Regions from separate parts of the Kluyvera ascorbata genome, predicted to be linked through region 3. Evidence: predicted binding sites of a transcription regulator. Region 3 holds the regulator's gene; each other region holds the start of a gene.
The links. The regulator PurR, encoded in region 3, represses purine synthesis genes. The targets are predictions, from matches to a motif close to CANGCAAACGTTTGCNTG.

Region 1 (6,114 bases), 2.5 Mb from region 3:
CTCAAACACTTCTAATGACATCGTCATAACCTCTCCTGATCTTGCAAGGCGTTGATATCGTCCCGGAACCCCGGCGACGCCTTATCTTAAATAAGCGCACGGCTTGCAGTCGATTGTATGGAGCCCCGCCGCGACTGTCCAGCGCCAGAGCCTGTAGATTGCGGTTGTCCGCAATTTTCGGTCTCATCCTGGAGCGTTAGCGCCCATTCTGATTAAATTGTTAAATGTTTAGCCACGAGAATGTTTCCCTCCTCACACTTTCCGTTCCAAAAACGTGCATTTTTTGGCGCGAAAACGCTCATTTCTTGACGCGGTACACACATTTTGATTTCGATATTTCTCGTTTACGCTCGTTAACGATAAATTAACACTATGCCTACATGGCAACATGAGTGTCCCGAACGCTCATGTACACAATAATCATCAATTAGTCTTCAGGATTCCGATTATGAGCCAAACATCAACCTTAAAAGGCCAGTGCATCGCAGAGTTTCTTGGTACCGGGTTGTTGATCTTTTTCGGCGTGGGGTGTGTTGCGGCGCTGAAAGTTGCGGGTGCAAGTTTCGGCCAGTGGGAGATCAGCATCATCTGGGGTTTGGGCGTGGCGATGGCCATTTACCTGACCGCAGGGGTTTCCGGCGCACATCTTAATCCGGCAGTAACCATTGCACTTTGGCTGTTCGCTTGTTTCGACGGGCGCAAAGTGGTGCCGTTCATCGTGGCTCAGTTTGCCGGTGCCTTCTGCGCCGCCGCGCTGGTCTACGGGCTTTACTACAACCTTTTCCTCGACTTTGAACACACGCACAATATGGTGCGCGGCAGCGTCGAAAGTCTTGAACTGGCCGGTATTTTCTCGACTTACCCGAACCCACATATCAATTTTGTGCAGGCATTCGCGGTAGAAATGGTGATTACCGCTATCCTGATGGGCGTGATTCTGGCGCTCACCGATGACGGTAACGGCATTCCGCGTGGGCCACTGGCACCTCTGCTGATTGGCCTGCTGATTGCGGTTATCGGCGCGTCCATGGGCCCACTGACCGGATTTGCCATGAACCCAGCGCGTGACCTCGGACCGAAAACGTTCGCCTGGCTTGCTGGCTGGGGCGATGTCGCCTTCACCGGTGGCAAAGATATTCCTTACTTCCTGGTGCCGCTGTGTGCGCCAATAGTAGGTGCAGCGCTGGGGGCGTTCAGCTATCGCAAGCTGATTGGTCGTCACCTGCCGTGCGACACCTGCGAGGTTGAAGAGCCGAAGGCGGCCTCCAGCCAGAACCAACAAAATGCTTCGCTGTAAACTGACTACGGAACGTTCATTATGACTGACAAAAAATATATCGTTGCGCTCGACCAGGGCACCACCAGCTCCCGCGCCGTCGTTATGGATCATGACGCCAACATCGTCAGCGTGTCACAGCGCGAATTCGAACAAATTTATCCTAAGCCAGGCTGGGTTGAGCACGACCCAATGGAAATCTGGGCAACCCAAAGCTCCACGCTGGTCGAAGTGCTGGCGAAAGCCGATATTAATTCCGACCAGATTGCCGCTATCGGTATCACCAACCAGCGTGAAACCACCGTGGTGTGGGAGCGCGAAACCGGTAAGCCGATTTACAACGCCATCGTCTGGCAGTGCCGCCGCACCGCGGATATCTGTGAACAATTGAAGCGCGACGGCATGGAAGAGTACGTGCGAAAGGCCACCGGCCTGGTAGTGGACCCGTACTTCTCCGGCACCAAAGTGAAGTGGATCCTCGACCACGTCGAAGGCTCCCGCGAGCGTGCGAAACGCGGCGAACTGCTGTTTGGTACCGTTGATACCTGGCTTATCTGGAAAATGACCCAGGGCCGCGTTCACGTCACCGACTACACCAACGCCTCACGTACCATGCTGTTCAACATCAACACGCTGGAGTGGGATGACAAAATGCTGGATGCGCTGGATATCCCGCGCGCCATGCTACCGGAAGTGCGTAAGTCATCTGAAGTGTACGGCCAGACCAACATTGGCGGTAAAGGCGGTACGCGTATTCCTATCGCCGGGATTGCCGGTGACCAGCAGGCGGCGCTGTTCGGCCAGCTGTGCGTGAAAGAAGGGATGGCGAAAAATACCTACGGTACCGGCTGCTTTATGCTGATGAACACCGGTGAGAAAGCGGTGGCCTCCAGCCACGGCCTGCTGACCACCATCGCCTGCGGCCCACGCGGTGAAGTGAACTATGCGCTGGAAGGCGCGGTATTCATGGCGGGCGCGTCCATTCAGTGGCTGCGCGACGAAATGAAGCTGATTAGCGACGCGTTCGACTCCGAGTACTTCGCCACCAAGGTGAAAGACACCAACGGCGTGTACGTGGTACCGGCCTTTACCGGCCTCGGCGCACCGTACTGGGACCCGTATGCTCGTGGTGCCATCTTCGGCCTGACCCGCGGCGTGAACTCGAACCATATTATTCGCGCTACGCTGGAATCCATCGCCTACCAGACCCGCGACGTGCTGGAAGCGATGCAGGCAGACTCTGGTATTCGTCTGCACGCTCTGCGCGTGGACGGTGGCGCGGTCGCCAACAACTTCCTGATGCAGTTCCAGTCCGACATTCTTGGCACTCGCGTTGAGCGTCCGGAAGTGCGCGAAGTAACGGCGCTCGGCGCGGCCTATCTGGCCGGTCTGGCGGTCGGCTTCTGGCAGAACCTGGATGAGCTGCAGGAGAAAGCGGTCATTGAGCGCGAATTCCGCCCGGGGATTGAAACCACCGAGCGTAACTACCGCTACAGCGGCTGGCAGAAAGCGGTGAAACGCGCGTTAGCGTGGGAAGATCACGAAGGGTAAGCACTGAGCCTCGACCGGGCTACCAATCTAATGTAGCCCGGCCGAGCGCAGCGACGCCGGGGACGGCACCAACCATCAACCAAATATCGGCAACATCAAATACAGCTTAATCACCAGCGCGTTGACGATATCAATAAAGAACGCCCCCACCATCGGCACCACCAGAAACGCCATATGTGACGGCCCGAAACGCTCGGTAATGGCCTGCATATTGGCAATCGCCGTTGGCGTTGCGCCAAGGCCAAAGCCGCAGTGACCCGCCGCCAGCACCGCCGCGTCGTAGTTTTTGCCCATCAGACGGTAGGTAACGAAAATGGCGTACAGCCCCATCGCCACGGCCTGCACCGACAAAATGACCAGCATCGGCAGCGCCAGAGAGGCCAGCTCCCACAGCTTAAGCCCCATCAACGCCATCGCCAGGAACAGCGACAGGCTGACGTTACCCAGCACCGACACCGCCCGCTCAAACACGCGGTAAAAGCCCATCAGCGCCAGACCGTTGCTGAGGATCACCCCAACAAACAGCACGCAAACAAACGTTGGCAGCTCGAGTGCCGTACCGGCCAGCAGTTGCGCAATGATTTTGCCGAGCGTGAGGCAAATAGCGATAAGCGCGATAGTCTCAATCATCACCAGCGAGGTAATGCTGCGCCCCACGTCCGGTTTCTCAAACGCCGTTGGCACTTCCTGATCCTCCGGGCTCCCGTCCGGTGAGGAAGAGTGCTTCACCAGATAGCGCGCCACCGGTCCGCCAATCAGACCACCGAGCACCAGCCCGAAGGTGGCGCAGGCCATTGCCACTTCCGTTGCATTTTCAAAGCCATAGCGTTCGATAAACAGCTTGCTCCACGCCGCCCCGGTACCATGACCGCCGGAAAGCGTGATTGACCCCGCCAGCAGGCCCATCAGCGGGTCGAGCCCTAAGAGCTTCGCCATGCCAATGCCCAGCGCGTTTTGCAGCAACAGCAGCCCCACCACCACAATCAGGAACGTCCCCACCACCTTGCCGCCCGCGCGCAGGCTGGCGATATTGGCGTTCAGACCAATAGTGGCGAAGAACGCCAGCATCAGCGGGTCCTTCAGGCTCATGTCGAAGTCGAGTTCCCAGCCCATGCTCTTTTTCAGCACCAGCAGCGCCAGCGCCACCAGCAGGCCGCCCGCAACGGGCTCAGGGATGGTGTATTTCTTAAGGAAGGGAACGCTCTGAACCAGTTTTCGTCCTAGCAGCAACACCAGCGTTGCGGCAACGAGCGTCGATAAAGTATCGAGATGAAACATAATTACAGCTCCTGACTAAAACGTATGATTCATTCACACGCGACCAATTTCCCATGTCGTCCACGCCTCCTCGTGAGGCGTTGGGCAAAAGTGTAAGCAAGAAAAAGGACAATAGGGTAGAAAAACGTACTATTTGTCATCATTTTCGTTAACTTATCCCGCCAAACCCCCTTAATTTACACGGCTATTTTCCGCAATAATTTGTCATCAGTGAAAGCAACCGATTGCTTTTACCAACCAGTCCGCTAAAATCGCCACTTTTCCACCACGGGATTACCTCTGAGATGTCTTCTAACACACTCGATCAAGCCAATGCGCAACCGATTGCGCATTCGCAGAACAGCGAATTAATCTATCGTCTGGAAGATCGCCCACCGCTGCCGCAGACGCTTTTCGCCGCGTTTCAGCACCTGCTGGCGATGTTTGTTGCGGTGATCACCCCCGCGCTGCTCATCTGCCAGGCGCTGGGCCTGCCAGCGGAAGACACTCAGCACATTATCAGCATGTCGTTATTCGCCTCCGGCGTGGCGTCCATCATTCAGATTAAAGCCTGGGGCCCGGTGGGTTCTGGCTTGCTGTCGATTCAGGGCACCAGCTTCAACTTCGTTGCGCCATTGATTATGGGTGGCACGGCGTTGAAAACCGGCGGCGCGGACGTACCCACGATGATGGCGGCGCTGTTCGGCACCCTGATGCTGGCAAGCTGCACTGAAATGGTTATCTCCCGCGTGCTGCACCTGGCGCGCCGCGTGATTACGCCGCTGGTTTCCGGCGTGGTGGTGATGATTATCGGCCTGTCGCTGATTCAGGTTGGCCTGACCTCCATCGGTGGCGGCTACGCAGCGATGGCAGACCACACCTTCGGCGCGCCGAAAAACCTGCTGCTGGCAGGGATCGTGCTGGCCATTATTATTCTGCTGAACCGCCAGCGTAACCCGTACCTGCGCATCGCCTCTTTGGTGATTGCCATGGCAGCAGGCTACCTGATGGCGTGGTTCCTCGGCATGCTGCCAGAGAACGCGGCCCCGGCGAACAGCAGTCTGATTACCATCCCAACGCCGCTGTATTACGGTTTAGGCATCGACTGGAGCCTGCTGCTGCCGCTGATGCTGGTGTTTATGATCACCTCGCTCGAGACCATTGGCGACATCACCGCCACCTCCGACGTATCCGAGCAGCCGGTTTCCGGCCCGGTCTATATGAAGCGTTTGAAAGGCGGCGTGCTGGCAAACGGCCTGAACTCATGCGTATCGGCCATCTTCAATACCTTCCCGAACTCTTGCTTCGGGCAGAACAACGGCGTGATTCAGCTGACCGGCGTTGCCAGCCGCTACGTGGGCTTCGTGGTGGCACTGATGCTTATCGTACTGGGCCTGTTCCCGGCGGTAAGTGGCTTTGTGCAGCACATTCCTGAGCCGGTGCTCGGCGGCGCAACGCTGGTGATGTTCGGTACCATCGCGGCATCCGGCGTGCGTATCGTCTCCCGCGAACCGCTGAACCGTCGTGCGATCCTGATTATCGCGCTGTCGCTGGCGGTTGGTCTGGGCGTCTCTCAGCAGCCACAAATTCTGCAGTTCGCGCCGGACTGGTTGAAAAACCTGCTCTCTTCCGGTATCGCTGCCGGTGGTATCACCGCGATTATCCTCAACCTGGTCTTCCCGCCGGAAAAAGCGTAATCCCTTCGCGGCAGTGGTTTCGCCACTGCCGCTGACATCGAATAATACGATTCCCGCCTTGAGGAATGCGCATAAATCATGCATAACAGGTTTATGTGCCCTTCTCAGGACGGAAGATCATGAAATTTCTTGGAAAGCTCATTATCTGGCTGTTGATCGCCCTGCTGCTGGTGATCCTGGCCTTCTACTTCTTACTGCAAACGCGCTGGGGCGCACGTCACGTTAGCCAGTGGCTGAGCGACAGTACCCCGTACCACGTGACGTTTGACGCGATGGATCATCGCTTTTCTTCGCCTTCTCATATCCTGCTGAAAAACGTCACCTTTGGCCGCG
Region 2 (6,114 bases), 1.6 Mb from region 3:
CGTCGATGTGCTTGTCACCGATCACGGCATTGCGGTGAACCCGGCTCGTCAGGATCTGATTGATAACCTGAAGCAGGCTGGCGTTGCGCTGATGACCATCGAACAGCTCCAGCAACGTGCGGAGCAACTGACGGGTAAACCGGAGCCTATCGCCTTTACCGACCGGGTGGTGGCGGTGGTGCGCTATCGCGATGGTTCGGTGATCGACGTGATCCGTCAGGTAAAACGCTGATGAATGGTGCAGATCTCCTCTCCAGCGGTCAGCCGGTAACGCTGGAAGCGATGCTTTATGCGCGCGATAGCCGCGCGGCGCGTCAGCGCCAGGCGTTGGACTGTTACCGACTACCGCTGATCACCTTTTCACTGGTGGCACCGGGAGCCGTCAAAAACTCCCCTGTGTGGCTGCGTGTTGCAGAGTATGCGCAGCGCGAGATTGCGGCTGTCTGCCAGCAGATGGAATGGGTAAGCGTCTGGGAAGCGCGTACGGATGCGTTGAGCGGCCCGGAATGGATGGCGGCGGTCTGCGCGCCTGCTAAAGCGTTGAAACGACAACTGATGATGCTGGAACAACAGCATCCGCTGGGAAGGCTCTGGGATATTGACGTGATGGATAGCGATGGTCGCTCGCTTTCGCGTCGTGAACTGGGGCTACCTGCCAGGAAATGCCTGATTTGTCAGTCGGAAGCCCACGTCTGTGCGCGAGGTCGAGCGCATTCTCTCGACCTCTTGTTGGATGAAATTGCACGAAGGATTGATAGCTATGAGCGTGAACGTAGTGACGGAACGGCATACGCCAGTTAGCGTAACGCTGAAAGCCGAGGATGTTATTGGGCTGGTGGCGCGTGCGCTGCTGACCGAAGTGCGGTTAACCCCGAAACCGGGGCTGGTGGATATTCGCAATGCTGGTGCCCATCGGGACATGGATCTGGCCACCTTTGAGCGCAGCACGGCGGCGATTGCACCGTGGATGGAAAAGTTTTTCATGATGGGAAACAGCACCGCGAAGCTGGATCCGCAGATGGTGCTGGTGATGATTCGTCCGCTGGGGCTGGCGTGTGAAAATGACATGCTGCAGTCGACCAACGGTGTAAACACGCATCGCGGCGCAATTTTTGCTTTTGGGTTACTCACTACGGCGATGGGTCGTCTCGTCGGGCAGGGGGAGTCGCTATCGCAGCACCATATTTGCGACACCGTGGCGAGTTTGTGTCGGGATATGGTCGCGCGTGAACTGTCTCTGGATAAAGGTGGCAATCTCAGCAAGGGCGAACGGCACTTTCTGCGTTATGGGTTGGCGGGCGCGCGCGGCGAGGCGGAAAGCGGTTTTCGTACTGTCAGAACGCAGGCACTGCCCGTTTACCATCGCGTACTCAAGGAGCATGACGACGCCAATCTGGCGCTGCTACAAACGTTATTGCATCTGATGGCCTGGAATGATGACACCAATCTGGTTTCCCGTGGTGGGCTGGAAGGGCTCAATTATGTACAACAACAGGCGCAAAAATTATTGTGGCAGGGCGGGGTGCTGGTTGACGGTGGGATTGAAGCGATGCAGCAGTTTGATGATGAGCTGATAGCGCGCAATCTTAGCCCAGGAGGCAGTGCAGATTTACTGGCAGTGACCTGGTTTTTAAGTCATTTCCCGGCTGGTCCTTTCTATTCTGAGTAAGTTTCACTTCATTATCTTCCTATGCTATTGATTCATCCTGCGGGATGAATCATGTCTTTTACTGATATTCCTCTCTGTTTATCATTAAATTCTAATTATCGGCGTTTTCGGCTGGCGACCCTGTTGTGGGCTGGTTACTCTGAAAACGATTTACGCAATTTTAACAAAAGAGAATAGCTATGCATGAAGCACAAATCCGCGTCGCCATTGCAGGCGCTGGCGGGCGCATGGGACGGCAGTTAATCCAGGCAACGCTGGCGATGGAAGGAGTTCAATTAGGGGCTGCGCTGGAGCGTGAAGGCTCTTCTTTACTGGGCAGCGATGCTGGTGAAATGGCGGGTGCTGGTCAATCTGGCGTCACCGTTCAGAGCAGCCTGGAAGCGGTAAAAGATGATTTTGACGTGTTCATCGATTTTACCCGTCCGGAAGGCACGCTGGCACATCTGGCGTTTTGCCGCCAGCATGGTAAAGGCATGGTCATTGGCACCACCGGCTTCGACGATGCCGGTAAGCAGGCCATTCGCGACGCTTCACAAGAGATTGCGATCGTTTTCGCGGCCAACTTTAGCGTCGGCGTTAACGTCATGCTTAAGCTGCTGGAGAAAGCGGCGAAAGTGATGGGCGACTATACCGATATCGAAATTATTGAAGCGCACCACCGCCATAAAGTGGATGCACCATCGGGTACGGCACTGGCGATGGGTGAAGCGATCGCCGGGGCGCTGGATAAAGATCTGAAGGACTGCGCGGTCTACTCGCGCGAAGGTTATACCGGTGAACGCGTACCGGGCACCATTGGTTTTGCCACCGTTCGCGCCGGGGACATTGTTGGTGAACACACCGCGATGTTTGCCGATATTGGCGAGCGTGTAGAGATTACGCATAAGGCTTCCAGCCGCATGACGTTTGCTAACGGCGCGGTAAGATCGGCTCAGTGGCTCAAGTCTAAGAAAAATGGTCTTTTTGATATGCGTGATGTGCTGAATTTGAATGAATTATAAGTATTTATTACCCATCGTGATGTGGTTATTGTAGTCATAATTACTTGATTACACAGGGCAATATTTTATTGCCCTTTATTTTGCCTTTTGTTTTATGATTCTGTTTTGAGTTTGGTGTTTTTATAAGTTATCTATCGAAAATGTGTTGGTTAAATGTAAATTTTGACCATCCGGTCTACTTTTTTACGCTCCCCGCTGAAATTTAACACTCTTCCTGCTCCGCAAGCGTTTTCTACAATGAGTTAGTTGATCTTTTTGATGGCTATCGCCTTGCTGTCACATCAGTGGCGCAAAATAATAATAAAAATTGTCCTTTAAGGTAGACATTTGCCGAGGCTGTCACTAGAATGCCGCCGTTTGCCAGAAATTCATCGGTAAGCAGATTTGCATTGATTTGTGCCATTGTTATGAATTAATATGCAAATAAAGCGAGTAAATATTCTCTGGAGGGTGTTTTGATTAAGTCAGCGCTATTGGTTCTGGAAGACGGAACCCAGTTTTACGGTCGGGCCATAGGGGCAACGGGTTCGGCGGTTGGGGAAGTCGTTTTCAATACTTCAATGACCGGTTATCAAGAAATCCTCACTGATCCTTCCTATTCTCGCCAAATCGTCACCCTTACTTATCCCCATATTGGTAATGTCGGCACCAACGCCGCCGATGAAGAGTCCTCTCAGGTTCACGCTCAGGGTCTGGTTATTCGCGACCTGCCGCTGATTGCCAGCAACTACCGCAACACCGAAGACCTCTCTTCTTACCTCAAACGGCATAACATCGTGGCGATTGCCGATATCGATACGCGTAAGCTGACGCGACTGCTGCGCGAGAAGGGCGCTCAGAACGGCTGCATCATCGCAGGCGATAATCTGGATGCTAAGCTGGCCTTAGAAAAAGCCAAAGCGTTTCCAGGCTTAAATGGGATGGACCTGGCAAAAGAAGTGACCACGGCTGAATCCTACAGCTGGACGCAGGGTAGCTGGACACTGGCGGGTGACCTGCCGGAAGCCAAGTCCGAAGAAGAGCTGCCGTTCCACGTCGTTGCCTACGATTTTGGCGCGAAGCGCAACATCCTGCGCATGCTGGTTGACCGCGGCTGCCGCCTGACGGTGGTACCGGCGAAGACCTCCGCCGAAGAAGTGCTGGCGATGAATCCAGACGGCGTGTTCCTGTCTAACGGCCCTGGCGACCCGGCGCCGTGCGACTACGCCATCGACGCGATTGAAAAATTCCTCCAGACCAACGTTCCGGTGTTTGGCATCTGCCTCGGCCATCAGCTGCTGGCGCTGGCGAGCGGTGCGAAGACCATCAAGATGAAATTTGGTCACCACGGTGGTAACCACCCGGTGAAAGACATGGACAAGAACGTGGTGATGATCACCGCGCAGAACCACGGCTTTGCGGTTGATGAAGACTCGCTGCCGGCCAACCTGCGCGTAACCCACAAATCTCTGTTCGACGGTACCCTGCAGGGGATTCACCGTACCGATAAACCGGCGTTCAGCTTCCAGGGCCACCCAGAGGCGAGCCCAGGCCCGCACGATGCGGCACCGCTGTTCGACCACTTTATCGAGCTTATTGAGCAATACCGTCAGTCCGCGAAATAATCAGGAGTAATAAGAGCCATGCCAAAACGTACAGACATAAAAAGTATCCTGATTCTGGGCGCGGGCCCGATTGTTATCGGTCAGGCGTGTGAGTTTGACTACTCTGGTGCCCAGGCGTGTAAAGCGCTGCGCGAAGAGGGCTACCGCGTCATCCTGGTGAACTCCAACCCAGCTACCATCATGACCGACCCGGAAATGGCCGATGCCACCTACATCGAGCCGATTCACTGGGAAGTGGTGCGTAAAATCATCGAAAAAGAGCGTCCGGATGCGGTTCTGCCAACGATGGGCGGCCAGACCGCGCTGAACTGCGCGCTGGAGCTGGAGCGTCAGGGCGTGCTGGAAGAGTTCGGCGTGACCATGATTGGTGCTACCGCCGACGCGATTGATAAAGCAGAAGACCGTCGCCGTTTCGACGTCGCGATGAAGAAAATCGGCCTCGACACCGCGCGTTCCGGTATCGCGCACACCATGGAAGAAGCGCTGGCGGTTGCCGCTGACGTTGGCTTCCCATGCATCATCCGCCCAAGCTTCACCATGGGCGGCACCGGTGGCGGTATCGCCTACAACCGCGAAGAGTTTGAAGAAATCTGCGAACGCGGTCTGGATCTCTCGCCAACCAACGAGCTGCTGATTGATGAATCGCTGATCGGCTGGAAAGAGTACGAGATGGAAGTGGTGCGTGACAAAAACGACAACTGCATCATCGTCTGCTCTATCGAAAACTTCGATGCGATGGGCATCCACACCGGTGACTCCATCACCGTCGCGCCAGCGCAGACCCTGACCGACAAAGAATACCAAATCATGCGTAACGCCTCGATGGCGGTACTGCGTGAAATCGGCGTAGAAACCGGTGGTTCTAACGTGCAGTTCTCGGTGAACCCGAAAGATGGTCGCCTGATTGTTATCGAAATGAACCCGCGCGTATCCCGCTCCTCGGCGCTGGCCTCGAAAGCGACCGGTTTCCCGATTGCTAAAGTGGCTGCCAAGCTGGCAGTGGGTTACACCCTCGATGAACTGATGAACGACATCACCGGCGGCCGTACCCCGGCTTCCTTCGAGCCGTCCATCGACTACGTTGTGACTAAGATTCCACGCTTCAACTTCGAGAAATTCGTTGGCGCTAACGACCGTCTGACCACGCAGATGAAATCTGTCGGTGAAGTGATGGCGATTGGTCGCACGCAGCAGGAATCCCTGCAGAAAGCGCTGCGCGGTCTGGAAGTGGGCGCGACCGGCTTCGACCCGAAAGTGAGCCTCGACGACCCTGAAGCGCTGACCAAAATCCGCCGTGAGCTGAAAGACGCAGGCGCTGAGCGTATCTGGTACATCGCCGATGCCTTCCGCGCGGGCCTCTCCGTCGACGGCGTGTTCAACCTGACCAACATCGACCGCTGGTTCCTGGTACAGATTGAAGAGCTGGTGCGTCTGGAAGAAAAAGTGGCGGAAGTGGGCATCAACGGCCTTGACGCTGACTTCCTGTTCCACCTGAAACGCAAAGGCTTTGCCGATGCGCGTCTGGCAAAACTGGCGGGCGTACGCGAAGCGGAAATCCGCAAGCTGCGTGACCAGTACAACCTGCACCCGGTCTACAAGCGTGTAGACACCTGTGCGGCGGAATTTGCTACCGACACCGCTTACATGTACTCCACCTATGAAGAAGAGTGCGAGTCCAATCCTTCCGTTGACCGCGATAAAATCATGGTCCTCGGCGGCGGCCCGAACCGTATCGGTCAGGGTATCGAATTTGACTACTGCTGCGTACACGCCTCGCTGGCGCTGCGCGAAGACGGTTACGAGACCATCATGGTCAACTGTAACCCGGAAACCGTCTCTA
Region 3 (6,114 bases):
CGAGTATCACTATGGCAAACACCACCAGACCTATGTCACTAACCTGAACAACCTGATCAAAGGCACCGCGTTTGAAGGTAAAACGCTGGAAGAGATCGTGCGTTCATCTGAAGGCGGCGTGTTCAACAACGCTGCACAGGTCTGGAACCACACCTTCTACTGGAACTGCCTGGCACCAAACGCCGGTGGCGAACCAACCGGTGCAGTCGCTGAAGCCATTACCAAATCCTTCGGCAGCTTCGCTGAATTCAAAGCGCAGTTCACCGATGCCGCGGTTAAAAACTTCGGCGCTGGCTGGACCTGGCTTGTGAAGAAAGCTGACGGCTCCCTGGCTATCGTCTCTACGTCTAACGCAGCGACTCCGCTGACCACCGACGCGACGCCGCTGCTGACCGTTGACGTGTGGGAACACGCTTACTACATCGATTACCGCAACGCGCGTCCAAACTATCTGGAGCACTTCTGGGCTCTGGTTAACTGGGAATTCGTTGCTAAGAATCTGGCAGCCTAAGCAAAAATAACCCGGCATCGCAACGCTTCGCCGGGTTATCTCGTATCACGCAGAAGGGAGACCTTCTGCGTTTTTGTTTTTACTGACGAGCCAGGGCTTCTTCACCACGCGAACGTCCGCTCAGAAAAACCACCAACAGGGCCAGGGCTGCCACTATTGCCCCCATGACCGGTACAAAGCTATATCCCAGACCACCGGAAATAACCGCCCCACCCGCAACCGCACCCAGTGCGTTCCCCAGGTTGAACGCCCCGATATTCACCGAGGAAGAAAGGCCCGGCGCTTCGTGAGCCACGCGCATCACGCGCATTTGCAACGGTGGCACCACCGCGAAGGTTGCCGCACCCCAGACCACCATACTGAACGCCGCGCCAACCTGCGTTTGCGCAAGGAAAGGTATGGCCAGCATTATGACCATCAGCAGCCCCAGGAAGCCTTTCAGCGTCCCGCTCACCGAGCGGTCTGCAAATTTACCGCCGAGGAAGTTACCGATAGAAAAGCCCACGCCAATCAGCACCAGCATCAGGGTAATAAAGCCCGGGGTCGCGTGAGTGATGGTACGCAGCACCGGCGAAATATAGGTATAGAGTGTAAACATCGCGCCCGCGCCCAGCACGGTGGTTAACAGGGCTGAAAGCACCTGTGGACGCACCAGCACCGACAGTTCACGCTTCACGTCCGGTCTTTCGCCTGCCCCGCCCTTCGGCAGCGAGAACCACAGCCCCAGAATCGCGATAACGCCAAGCCCGGCGGTGGCCAGGAACGACATACGCCAGCCGATGGTTTCACCCAGCCACGTCGCGGCAGGTACACCACCGATATTCGCGATAGTCAGCCCCATAAACATAGTGGCTACTGCGCTCGCCTGTTTGTGCTTCGGCACGACGCTCGCCGCCACCACCGAACCCAGGCCAAAGAACGCGCCGTGATTAAGGCTGGTAATAATGCGCGACAACAGCAGCGTGGTGTAATCCGGCGCGATGGCAGAAAGCACGTTGCCGAGAGTAAAAATCGCCATTAAGAAAATCAGCGCATTTCGGCGAGCGCGATGCGAAAGCAGCAGCGTCATCAACGGCGCACCGACCATGACGCCGACCGCATAGGCACTGATCAGCATCCCGGCGGCAGGAATGGAAACGTCCACCCCTTTGGCGATGACCGGCAGAAGCCCCATCGGCGAGAACTCGGTGGTGCCGATACCAAAGGCACCGACGGCTAACGCCAGTAAGGGGAAGTTAATTTTCATGCTCAAGCTCCGAGTGGCCGCACAACAGACGCGGCATAAGGACATAATGCAAAAGCATGACATTAATCACAGAAAAACAGAAGTGTACAAAACTGCAAAAGATTATTGCGAATTCGGTAACAATCAGACAGGAGGGAGCGGACGCTCCCCCGCAGAGGAATTAATGCAGAACGGCAGTCAACGCGGCAGCGACGATCAGCGCCAGCGTAATAACGGTGGTAGAGAGCGACAGCTTAAGTTCGGTACTCATCAATTTTTTCTCCTTTTTATTTCCACAGCAAAACTGAGCTAACTCATTTTTGCACAGTATTGCGCAAAAATCTTCACAGTTTTAGCAGGATGTTGTTTTTTGCTCTTCCACTTTGCGCCAGGATAAGTCAGAATTCGACGCTTATTTATAAGCGTACCGGCCATTGACCCCCTCCTGTCGTCCTGTATCGTTTTCCCGGCGAATCGCAATCCATAAAATTGCGTCAGGGTGTGTGAAGGCAAACGTTTTCCTTTCGATTTTATCAGGGGCAGGCCAGGGTCTGGAGTGAAATGGAATGGCAACTATTAAAGATGTAGCGAAGCGCGCAAACGTTTCCACTACAACCGTATCACATGTAATTAACAAGACGCGTTTTGTTGCTGAAGAGACGCGTGAAGCCGTCTGGGCGGCAATCAAAGAGCTGCACTACTCGCCAAGCGCCGTTGCCCGTAGCCTCAAGGTTAACCATACCAAATCGATTGGTTTACTGGCGACCAGCAGCGAAGCGGCCTACTTTGCCGAAATTATCGAAGCCGTTGAGAAAAACTGCTTTGAGAAAGGCTATACCCTGATTCTGGGTAACGCCTGGAACAACCTGGAAAAGCAGCGCGCCTACCTGTCAATGATGGCGCAAAAGCGCGTCGATGGCCTGCTGGTCATGTGCTCTGAGTACCCAGAGTCGCTGCTGTCGATGCTGGAAGAGTACCGTCACATCCCGATGGTCGTCATGGACTGGGGCGAAGCCAAAGCAGACTTTACCGACTCCGTTATTGATAACGCATTTGAAGGTGGTTACACCGCGGGCCGTTACCTGATTGAGCGCGGACACCGCGATATTGGCGTGATCCCAGGCCCTCTGGAGCGTAACACCGGCGCAGGCCGTCTTGCGGGCTTTATGAAAGCCATGGAAGAAGCGCAAATTAACGTGCCAGCCAACTGGATTGTGCAGGGTGACTTTGAGCCAGAGTCAGGTTATCGCGCCATGCAACAAATTCTGTCACAGCATCCGCGCCCTACCGCTATCTTCTGCGGCGGGGACATTATGGCGATGGGTGCCCTGTGTGCGGCAGATGAGATGGGGCTGCGCGTGCCGCAGGATATTTCGCTCATCGGCTATGATAACGTGCGCAACTCACGTTTCTTCACCCCAGCGCTGACCACCATTCATCAGCCGAAAGATTCACTCGGCGAAACGGCCTTCAATATGCTGATGGATCGCATCGTCAGCAAACGCGAGACGTCTCAATCGATTGAGGTGCATCCGCGCCTTATCGAACGTCGTTCCGTGGCCGACGGTCCGTTCCGCGACTATCGCCGCTAAGCATGACCCGCGGACACCCTACTCGGGTGTCCGCAGCCACTCTTCATTTAACGTTTCGCTATCCCCCAGATACTCCAGCAACCAGTTAAGCGCCGGCGACGCTTCGCTTTGCTGCCACGTCAGACAACAGGCGGCATCCGGGAACGGGTTCTCAAGCTGTAACACGACCCACTCTCCGCTTTCCAGCCACGGCTGCGCCTGATGTCCTGGCACCATCGCCGCACAAAGCCCCGCCGAGATACAGGTTTCCGCTGAGGCCCAATCCGGCACGACCACGCGTTTTTGGTTATCGAGCAGCCAGGTCGTTCGCTTCGGCAGAGATCGCGACGTATCTTCACGCACCAGCGACGGCCAGTTGCGCAACACGTCGTCGCTCAGTGGACCGTCCATTCGAGCCAACGGATGCGTACTGGCGACCACGCAATGCCAGTTGAGCATCCCCATATCACGGAAAGCGAAACGGCCACCGACCGGAATCGCCTGGGTTGCGCCAATCGCCAGTTCCACACGACCGTCCGCCAGCGCATCCCAGACGCCGTTGAATACCTCCTGGTAAACAATCAGTTCCACATCGCTGAAATGACGATAGAAATCGACGATCAGCTGGCGAGTTCGCTGGGGCTTCACGATATTATCGACCGCAATCGCCAGCTGCCCTCGCCAACCGTTAGCAATTTGCTGGCACTGCTGACGGGTGATCTGCATTTTTTTGATAACAGAACGTCCCTCTTTCAAAAACCATGCCCCCGCTGGGGTCAGTTCTACGTCGCGATGACGACGTTCGAACAGCGGCACGGCTAGCCACTCCTCTAGCTGGCGTACCGTGTAGCTCACCGCAGAAGGCACACGGTGCAGTTCCTGCGCCGCGGCGCTAAAGCTGCCGTTGCGCGCCACCGCATCAACGACTTCCAGAGAATATTCAGACCACATTTTTTGCCTTCAAATATTTTGAATCCATGGCGCAAATATTAGCGTTTCACAAGCCGTTATGCACTCTCTACACTCAGCGGCATTGTTTACTCATGATAAAAAGGGCGAAGTTTATGCAACCTGGGAAAGGATTTTTAGTCTGGCTCGCGGGATTGAGCGTATTAGGCTTTCTGGCCACCGATATGTATCTCCCCGCTTTTGCCGCCATTCAGGAAGACCTGCAAACGCCGGCTTCCGCCGTCAGTGCGAGCCTCAGCCTGTTTCTGGCAGGCTTTGCCGTCGCGCAGCTTTTGTGGGGACCGCTGTCAGATCGCTATGGTCGCAAGCCTATTTTGCTGACTGGGTTAACCATTTTTGCTATTGGCTGCATTGGTATGCTGTGGGTGCGCGATGGCACCACGCTGCTGGTGCTGCGCTTTGTACAGGCCGTTGGCGTCTGTGCGGCTGCGGTGACCTGGCAGGCCATGGTCACCGATTACTATCCGGCCCAGCGTACTAACCGTATTTTCGCCACCATCATGCCGCTGGTTGGGCTATCACCGGCGCTCGCCCCGCTGCTGGGTAGCTGGCTGCTGGCACACTTTGACTGGCAGGCTATTTTCGCCACGCTGTTTATTATTACGCTGCTCCTGATGCTGCCGGCATTCCGCCTGAAACCGGCGCACAAAAAGCACGCCGCGAGCGAAGAGAAGCTCACCTTTATGCGTCTGTTACGCAGCAAAGACTATCGTGGCAACGTACTTATCTACGCCGCTTGTTCGGCAAGCTTCTTCGCGTGGCTTACCGGTTCGCCGTTTATTCTGCATGAGATGGGCTACAGCCCAACGGTGATAGGCCTAAGCTATGTACCGCAAACCATCGCCTTCCTGATTGGCGGCTACGGCTGTCGCGCGGCCTTGCAGAAATGGCGTGGCGCACAAATGCTGCCATGGCTTTTGGTTATCTACGCGCTGAGCGTGGTGGGCACCTGGGCAGTAGGTCTGGCTGAGAATGCGTCGCTGACTGCCCTGCTGATTCCATTCTGCGTAATGGCTATTGCGAACGGTGCTATTTATCCGATCGTCGTCGCTCAGGCTCTGAAGCCTTTCCCACAGGCTACGGGGCGCGCCGCAGCGCTGCAGAACACCCTGCAATTAGGACTGTGCTTCCTCGCAAGCCTGGCGGTCTCTACGCTGATTGCGACGCCGCTGTTGACCACTACCAGCGTAATGTTGGTCACCGTGCTGCTTGCTGGCGTCGGTTACAAAATTCAGCTGGCCGCGCGCCGCGCTGAACGCGATATGGAACACGCCACTTCCCACGCCTAAACATCACCGATATCAATATCTCAGGAAATGATTAGGGCGCTAAGATTTTTAGTTGAATCAACAAACTTAGCGTCCTATACTGGATCCGCATCACATAAATAATATAGATTTAACTTATTAAGCGGGAGCAGGATAGCTTCCCGTTGGACCATGGATAGGCTTTCGGCAAGGGATACTTCCCTTCCTCTGTGCTACGTCGGATAGCAGGCTCACGAATTTCGTGAGATTTCTCACAAACCCATAAAAAGCGTCTACGCTGTTTTAAGGTTCTGATCATCAGGTCGGGATGGAGAAGCTATGAGCTCATCGTGTATAGAAGAAGTAAATGTACCGGATGACGACTGGTATCGTATCGTTAGCGAGCTGCTAAGCCGAGCAGGCATTGAGATTAACGGCAATGCTTCCTGCGATATTCAAGTCAAAAATCCGCGTTTGTTTAAACGTGTTTTACAAGAAGGTTCGCTGGGTCTTGGCGAAAGTTATATGGACGGTTGGTGGGAATGCGATCGTCTGGATATCTTTTTCGACAAGGTACTGCGCGCCGGATTA

Region 1: a site for PurR is predicted at 4,319-4,336, ahead of MY052_RS00500 (nucleobase:cation symporter-2 family protein). Genes of this name have one in related genera too.
Region 2: a site for PurR is predicted at 3,017-3,034, ahead of carA (glutamine-hydrolyzing carbamoyl-phosphate synthase small subunit). Genes of this name have one in related genera too.

What each region holds. Positions count from the first base shown of each region.
Region 1 covers NZ_CP096201.1:106,353-112,466, reverse strand. Annotated here, with positions in the region: gene zapB (septal ring assembly protein ZapB) at 1-27, opposite strand, end outside; gene MY052_RS00515 (MIP/aquaporin family protein) at 449-1,297, shown strand; gene glpK (glycerol kinase GlpK) at 1,319-2,827, shown strand; gene gltS (sodium/glutamate symporter) at 2,903-4,105, opposite strand; gene MY052_RS00500 (nucleobase:cation symporter-2 family protein) at 4,390-5,781, shown strand; gene MY052_RS00495 (AsmA family protein) at 5,901-6,114, shown strand, end outside.
Region 2 covers NZ_CP096201.1:4,239,023-4,245,136, reverse strand. Annotated here, with positions in the region: gene citF (citrate lyase subunit alpha) at 1-232, shown strand, start outside; gene citX (citrate lyase holo-[acyl-carrier protein] synthase) at 232-801, shown strand; gene citG (triphosphoribosyl-dephospho-CoA synthase CitG) at 761-1,669, shown strand; gene dapB (4-hydroxy-tetrahydrodipicolinate reductase) at 1,849-2,670, shown strand; gene carA (glutamine-hydrolyzing carbamoyl-phosphate synthase small subunit) at 3,126-4,274, shown strand; gene carB (carbamoyl-phosphate synthase large subunit) at 4,293-6,114, shown strand, end outside.
Region 3 covers NZ_CP096201.1:2,639,417-2,645,530, forward strand. Annotated here, with positions in the region: gene sodB (superoxide dismutase [Fe]) at 1-511, shown strand, start outside; gene MY052_RS12495 (MFS transporter) at 591-1,757, opposite strand; gene cydH (cytochrome bd-I oxidase subunit CydH) at 1,918-2,007, opposite strand; gene purR (HTH-type transcriptional repressor PurR) at 2,303-3,328, shown strand; gene punR (DNA-binding transcriptional activator PunR) at 3,347-4,258, opposite strand; gene punC (purine nucleoside transporter PunC) at 4,372-5,565, shown strand; gene cfa (cyclopropane fatty acyl phospholipid synthase) at 5,863-6,114, shown strand, end outside.